DNA from 2 places in the Geobacillus sp. C56-T2 genome. Region 1 is predicted to be linked to the other one. Evidence: a T-box and tRNA genes for the amino acid it is inferred to sense, from the RefSeq annotation. Region 1 holds a T-box; the other holds one or more tRNA genes.
The links. The T-box of region 1 lies ahead of thrS (threonine--tRNA ligase). A T-box ahead of a tRNA ligase gene usually reads a tRNA of that ligase, here a tRNA-Thr.
Positions count from the first base shown of each region.

Region 2: it has a tRNA-Thr gene. The T-box ahead of thrS (threonine--tRNA ligase) is inferred to sense a tRNA for this amino acid. The anticodon was not compared.

Region 1 covers NZ_VJWB01000001.1:2,666,709-2,670,110, reverse strand. The annotation lists gene ytxC (putative sporulation protein YtxC) at 149-1,024, shown strand; T-box leader at 1,070-1,295, shown strand; gene thrS (threonine--tRNA ligase) at 1,345-3,294, shown strand.
Region 2 covers NZ_VJWB01000001.1:157,589-160,990, forward strand. The annotation lists rRNA gene GC56T2_RS00875 (23S ribosomal RNA) at 1-923, shown strand, start outside; tRNA gene GC56T2_RS00880 (tRNA-Asn) at 1,075-1,149, shown strand; tRNA gene GC56T2_RS00885 (tRNA-Thr) at 1,156-1,231, shown strand; tRNA gene GC56T2_RS00890 (tRNA-Glu) at 1,242-1,313, shown strand; tRNA gene GC56T2_RS00895 (tRNA-Gln) at 1,422-1,496, shown strand; tRNA gene GC56T2_RS00900 (tRNA-Lys) at 1,744-1,819, shown strand; tRNA gene GC56T2_RS00905 (tRNA-Gly) at 1,823-1,894, shown strand; tRNA gene GC56T2_RS00910 (tRNA-Ala) at 1,900-1,972, shown strand; gene GC56T2_RS00915 (hypothetical protein) at 1,973-2,188, opposite strand; gene rocF (arginase) at 2,247-3,146, shown strand.

The DNA of each region.
Region 1 (3,402 bases):
GAAATGAGTGGAATCCGTCGTTTTTGCACTAAATCACCCGCCCCCTAGGTGAAACGCCGCTACGCTTTGCGCTTTTTTTTAGTCTAAACGGCCGGTTGTCCCCATATATATAAACCAAGCATTCCTTTAGGCTGAGGGGGGACAGCGGGTGATCGAAATCCATTTTGACGAGGCAAGCGAGGCGGAAAAGCTGTTTTGGCTGCTGAACGAACGAAAACCGGCCGATGCTCCGCTGTTTCATGCCGCGTATGACGGAAAGAAAACGGTGGCGGTTTACATACAAGGCGAGGAAGCGCGTGCGCTGGAAACGCAAATCATCCCAGCGATGACGGCGTTTGTGCGCGAACATATGGAAGATCGGTTCATGCTAACGATGATTTCCGATTGGTTTTATTTTCGCGACCCGGAAGAACAGCAGCAAATTTTGGCGCTCGCCCATTCGTTTTTGGACGGCGAGCGGCGCGATTACCGAAAAGGGCCGGCGTTTGCCGCTTCGCGAACGGCGCTTTTGGTTGAAGCGTTCCGCGCCTTTTTGCGCGACGAGCTGTCGTTTTCGTTTTCCTCGTTTGCGATGTTTCGGTTGAAACCGTATATGGAGCGGTTGCAGCATTATGTCGAACTGGCGATCGATGAATATAAGCTTGAACAAGAATACCAAACCTTTGTGCAGACGTTGCGCGATTGCGTCGCTGCAAGGAAACCGGCATGGCCGCGGCTGTATTTGCTGCATGATCCGCCTCGCTTTTTGTTCTATGACAGCGAGCGGCGGGAGCTGTCCGCGGAAGACGTGAGGCAAATGATCGACCGCCATCTTGTCGTCAGCCAGCCGATGTACATCGATTCATCGGTGCTGGCGCCGCTTGTTTCGCTCGCCCCGTCGGAAATTGAACTGTACACGGATGACCCCGATGACGGCATGGTGCAGACGATCCAAAACGTGTTTGAAGAACGGCTTCGTCTCCACAGCCGCGCCGACTTTTCCCGGTTGTTTGCCGCCAATGCCGGGCATGGGGGAGAATGTTGATTTTCTCGACCGTTTTCGCTATAATGTCGTCATAGATAAGAGGAAAACAAAGCGATGACGAGGACATGGGCGCATTTTTACGGTTTCCAGAGAGGGAAGGCAGCGGCTGAAACCTTCCTAACACGAAAAGTGCGCTTACCCCCTCAGAGCTGCGGCAGCGAACGCTACGCCCAGTAGTTGCCGCCGGCGGACGGCCGTTATCGGTGTTGAGCCATGGCGTTGGTTTGCCATGGGAAGAAGGGTGGAACCACGACGAAAACTCGTCCCTTTTTAAGGGAGGAGTTTTTTTATTTTGATACCAATGCAAAGGAGTGAAGTTTATGCCAGACGTCATTCGCATTACGTTCCCCGACGGAGCGCAAAAGGAGTTTCCAAGCGGAACGTCAACCGAAGACATCGCTGCCTCGATCAGCCCGGGGCTGAAGAAAAAAGCGATCGCCGGAAAATGGAACGGCCGGTTCGTTGATTTGCGCACGCCGCTTCACGAAGACGGTGAACTCGTCATTATTACCCAAGACATGCCGGAGGCGCTTGACATTTTGCGCCATAGCGCCGCCCATTTAATGGCGCAGGCCATCAAGCGGCTGTACGGCAACGTCAAGCTCGGCGTCGGCCCGGTCATTGAAAACGGCTTTTACTACGATATCGACATGGAGCATAAGCTCACGCCGGATGATTTGCCGAAAATTGAGGCGGAAATGCGCAACATTGTCAAAGAAAATCTCGACATCGTCCGCAAAGAAGTGAGCCGCGAAGAAGCCATAAGGCGGTATGAGGAAATCGGCGACGACTTGAAGCTCGAGTTGATCCGCGACATTCCGGAAGGCGAGACGATTTCCATTTACGAGCAAGGCGAGTTTTTCGACCTTTGCCGCGGGGTGCACGTGCCGTCGACCGGGAAAATCAAAGAGTTTAAGCTCCTTAGCATCTCGGGCGCCTATTGGCGCGGCGACAGCAACAACAAAATGCTGCAGCGCATCTATGGCACGGCCTTTTTCAAGAAAGAAGAGTTGGATCATTATTTGCACTTGCTTGAAGAGGCGAAAGAGCGTGACCACCGCAAACTCGGCAAAGAGCTCGAGTTGTTTACGACGTCGCAGCAAGTCGGACAAGGGCTGCCGCTTTGGCTGCCGAAAGGGGCGACGATCCGCCGCCTGATCGAACGGTACATCGTCGATAAAGAAATCGCCCTTGGCTACGATCATGTCTATACGCCGGTGCTTGGCAGCGTCGAGCTGTACAAAACATCAGGCCATTGGGACCATTACAAAGAAAACATGTTCCCGCCGATGGAAATGGATAACGAACAGCTTGTGCTGCGGCCGATGAACTGCCCGCATCACATGATGATTTACAAAAGCAAGCTGCACAGCTATCGCGAGCTGCCGATCCGCATCGCTGAGCTCGGCACGATGCACCGCTACGAAATGTCCGGAGCGCTCACCGGGCTGCAGCGCGTCCGCGGCATGACGCTTAATGACGCCCACATTTTCGTGCGCCCGGATCAAATCAAAGACGAGTTTAAGCGCGTCGTCAACTTGATTTTGGAAGTATACAAAGACTTTGGACTCGACGAATATTCGTTCCGTTTGTCATACCGCGATCCGCACGATAAAGAAAAATATTACGATGACGACGAGATGTGGGAAAAGGCGCAGCGCATGTTGCGCGAGGCGATGGACGAGCTTGGGCTCGACTACTACGAGGCCGAAGGAGAAGCGGCGTTTTACGGGCCGAAGCTCGATGTGCAAGTGCGCACGGCGCTCGGCAAAGACGAAACGCTCTCAACGGTGCAGCTTGACTTCCTCTTGCCGGAGCGCTTTGATTTGACGTACATCGGCGAAGACGGCAAGCCGCATCGCCCGGTCGTCATTCACCGCGGCGTCGTTTCGACGATGGAACGGTTTGTCGCCTTCTTGATCGAAGAATACAAAGGCGCGTTCCCGACGTGGCTTGCCCCGGTGCAGGTGAAAGTGATTCCGGTGTCGCCGGAAGCCCACCTCGATTATGCATATGAAGTAAAACAAGCGCTGCAGGCGAACGGCTTCCGTGTCGAAGTCGACGAGCGTGACGAAAAAATCGGCTATAAAATCCGCGAAGCGCAAATGCAAAAAATCCCGTACATGCTCGTCGTCGGCGACAAAGAAGCGGCCGAGCGGGCGGTCAACGTCCGCCGCTACGGCGAAAAAGAAAGTCGGACGGTCGCGCTAGATCAATTTATCGCTAGCCTGGAAGAAGAGGTGCGGCAAAAACGAGCGAAAGAACGATAAGCCAACAATGGCCCGCAGGCGGCCTGCCCGCTTGTCGGGCCGCGTTTGTTTCATAGAAAAGGTCCATGGGCAGCGTGATCTGCCCTCCAACCGGGGGATGAACATCCG
Region 2 (3,402 bases), 2.5 Mb from region 1:
ACGACTTGGGCGCTGTCTCAACGAGAGACCCGGTGAAATTATACTACCTGTGAAGATGCAGGTTCCCCGCGACAGGACGGAAAGACCCCGTGGAGCTTTACTGCAGCCTGATATGGAATTTTGGTATCGCTTGTACAGGATAGGTGGGAGCCTAAGAAGCCGGAGCGCCAGCTTCGGTGGAGGCGACGGTGGGATACCACCCTGGCGGTATTGAAATTCTAACCCGCACCCCTTAGCGGGGTGGGAGACAGTGTCAGGTGGGCAGTTTGACTGGGGCGGTCGCCTCCCAAAAGGTAACGGAGGCGCCCAAAGGTTCCCTCAGAATGGTTGGAAATCATTCGGAGAGTGCAAAGGCACAAGGGAGCTTGACTGCGAGACGGACAGGTCGAGCAGGGACGAAAGTCGGGCTTAGTGATCCGGTGGTTCCGCATGGAAGGGCCATCGCTCAACGGATAAAAGCTACCCCGGGGATAACAGGCTGATCTCCCCCAAGAGTCCACATCGACGGGGAGGTTTGGCACCTCGATGTCGGCTCATCGCATCCTGGGGCTGTAGTCGGTCCCAAGGGTTGGGCTGTTCGCCCATTAAAGCGGTACGCGAGCTGGGTTCAGAACGTCGTGAGACAGTTCGGTCCCTATCCGTCGCGGGCGTAGGAAATTTGCGAGGAGCTGTCCTTAGTACGAGAGGACCGGGATGGACGCACCGCTGGTGTACCAGTTGTCCCGCCAGGGGCACCGCTGGGTAGCTATGTGCGGACGGGATAAGCGCTGAAAGCATCTAAGCGTGAAGCCCCCCTCAAGATGAGATTTCCCATCGCGTTAGGCGAGTAAGATCCCTCGAAGATGACGAGGTCGATAGGTCCGAGGTGGAAGCGTGGCGACACGTGGAGCTGACGGATACTAATCGATCGAGGGCTTAACCTAGAAAAGCGCAGGCGAGCCGGAGCTAGACCGGACGAAATGCGGCTTCTTCCAACGGTTATCTAGTTTTGAAGGAATGAACTTCCTGGTTGACAACCAGAACAGGATGGATATAATAATTAGTGTCGAAAACAATAGTCGCATCATTTGTCGTTCCGCAATAGCTCAGCGGTAGAGCAACCGGCTGTTAACCGGTAGGTCGTAGGTTCGAATCCTACTTGCGGAGCCATTTTATGCTTCCATAGCTCAGTAGGTAGAGCACTTCCATGGTAAGGAAGAGGTCACCGGTTCGAGCCCGGTTGGAAGCTCCATTTATTTCTAGGCCCGTTGGTCAAGTGGTTAAGACACCGCCCTTTCACGGCGGTAACACGGGTTCGAATCCCGTACGGGTCACTTTCATTCCTCAATCAACCGTCTTTGGGGACGGTTGATTGAGAATGTATAATTAGCATGGAACAGGCCATAATAATAAACGGATAAGGTGTTTTCACTTTATAGCGTTGGGCTATAGCCAAGCGGTAAGGCAACGGACTTTGACTCCGTGATGCGCTGGTTCGAATCCAGCTAGCCCAGCCATATTTTTTTGCACATAAAACATGAAACTTACTTCGAGCTGTCCCAATGCACTCGGCATCTTCGAGTCAGCTGGTAGAGGAAGGGACATCGTCAAAGATCTGAGTGTATACCAAACCATGAGCCATTCGCTCAGTAACGAGCGATGCATCTTCGAGTTGACTGCGAGTTGTCCCGACGCACTCAGCATCTTTGAGTCAGCTGGTAGAGGAAGGGACATCGTCAAAGATCTGAGTGTATACCAAACCATGAGCCATTAGCTCAGTAGGTAGAGCATCTGACTTTTAATCAGAGGGTCGGAGGTTCGAGTCCTCCATGGCTCACCATGTGCGGAAGTAGTTCAGTGGTAGAACACCACCTTGCCAAGGTGGGGGTCGCGGGTTCGAGTCCCGTCTTCCGCTTGGGCGGGGCCTTAGCTCAGCTGGGAGAGCGCCTGCTTTGCACGCAGGAGGTCATCGGTTCGATCCCGATAGGCTCCATCAAAAGCAACCCTTTTTTAGACAACGGGTTGCTTTTTTCTTTTTTTCACTAAAGAGCGAGCCCGCTTTTTTGTCGAAGAAACCATCGATGAACGCGCTGAAAAGGTTCAACAGCATGGAGATGAGGCCGCGCTTTGGGCACGAAAAGATGACGGGTTTAGGCACGTTAGGCGGCAAATCAGTATAAATATTCGAAAGGTTGTCAAGTTGAGTCATCTCCCTTCTTTCCTCTACAATAAAAGGGCAATGGGAAACGGAAAGGAGAGGAGACAGCATGAAACCAATCTCGATTATCGGTGTTCCGATGGATTTAGGACAAACGCGCCGCGGTGTCGATATGGGACCGAGCGCGATGCGTTATGCTGGTGTCGTCGAGCGTCTTGAACACCTTCACGATGACATCGAAGATTTAGGAGACATTCCGATTGGAAAAGCGGATCGGATTCATGAACAGGGGCATCCACGCTTGCGCAATTTGAAAGCGGTTGCGGAGGCGAACGAAAAGCTCGCTGCGGCGGTTGATCAAGTCGTTCAACGCGGGCGTTTCCCGTTGGTGCTTGGTGGCGATCACAGCATTGCCATCGGCACGCTGGCCGGGGTGGCAAAACATTATGAACGCCTTGGCGTCATTTGGTATGATGCGCACGGCGACGTCAACACAGAAGAGACATCGCCGTCTGGAAATATTCACGGCATGCCGTTGGCGGCGAGCCTTGGATTTGGGCATCCTTCGTTAACGCAAATCGGGGGATATACTCCGAAAGTCAGACCGGAGCATGTTGTGTTGATCGGTGTGCGCTCTCTAGATGAGGGGGAGAAGAAGTTTATTCGGGAGCAAGGAATCAAAATTTATACGATGCATGAAGTTGATCGACTTGGCATGACAAAGGTGATGGAGGAAACCATCGCCTATTTAAAAGAGCGGACCGATGGGGTTCATTTATCGCTTGACTTAGATGGGCTTGATCCGAGCGACGCACCGGGAGTAGGGACACCGGTCATCGGGGGATTGACGTACCGAGAGAGCCATTTGGCGATGGAGATGTTAGCGGAGGCTCAACTGATTACGTCTGCTGAATTTGTAGAAGTGAACCCGATTTTGGACGAACGGAATAAAACCGCTTCCGTAGCCGTCGCTTTAATGGGTTCGCTGTTTGGGGAAAAGTTGATTTGATTGAGCACCAACGTCAACCGGTTGCCGGAGCGCGGATGCCGCCATCTCCTCCCTGCCGATAGCGGATGGTGATGCGGCCGCGGCGCGCGCAAGTGGGCCGCCATATGATTGATGCAATGATGTCCTTTTTCGGTTGGCGTTCGTTGGTTTGAGGGGTGGCTTTGATTTGGCTGCCCCTCTTTTTTCATTCTATGGTACAATAAACGTGTTGCCTGAAACTTTTTGCAGTGGAGCGCCGTAGTATACGGTGAGCTGC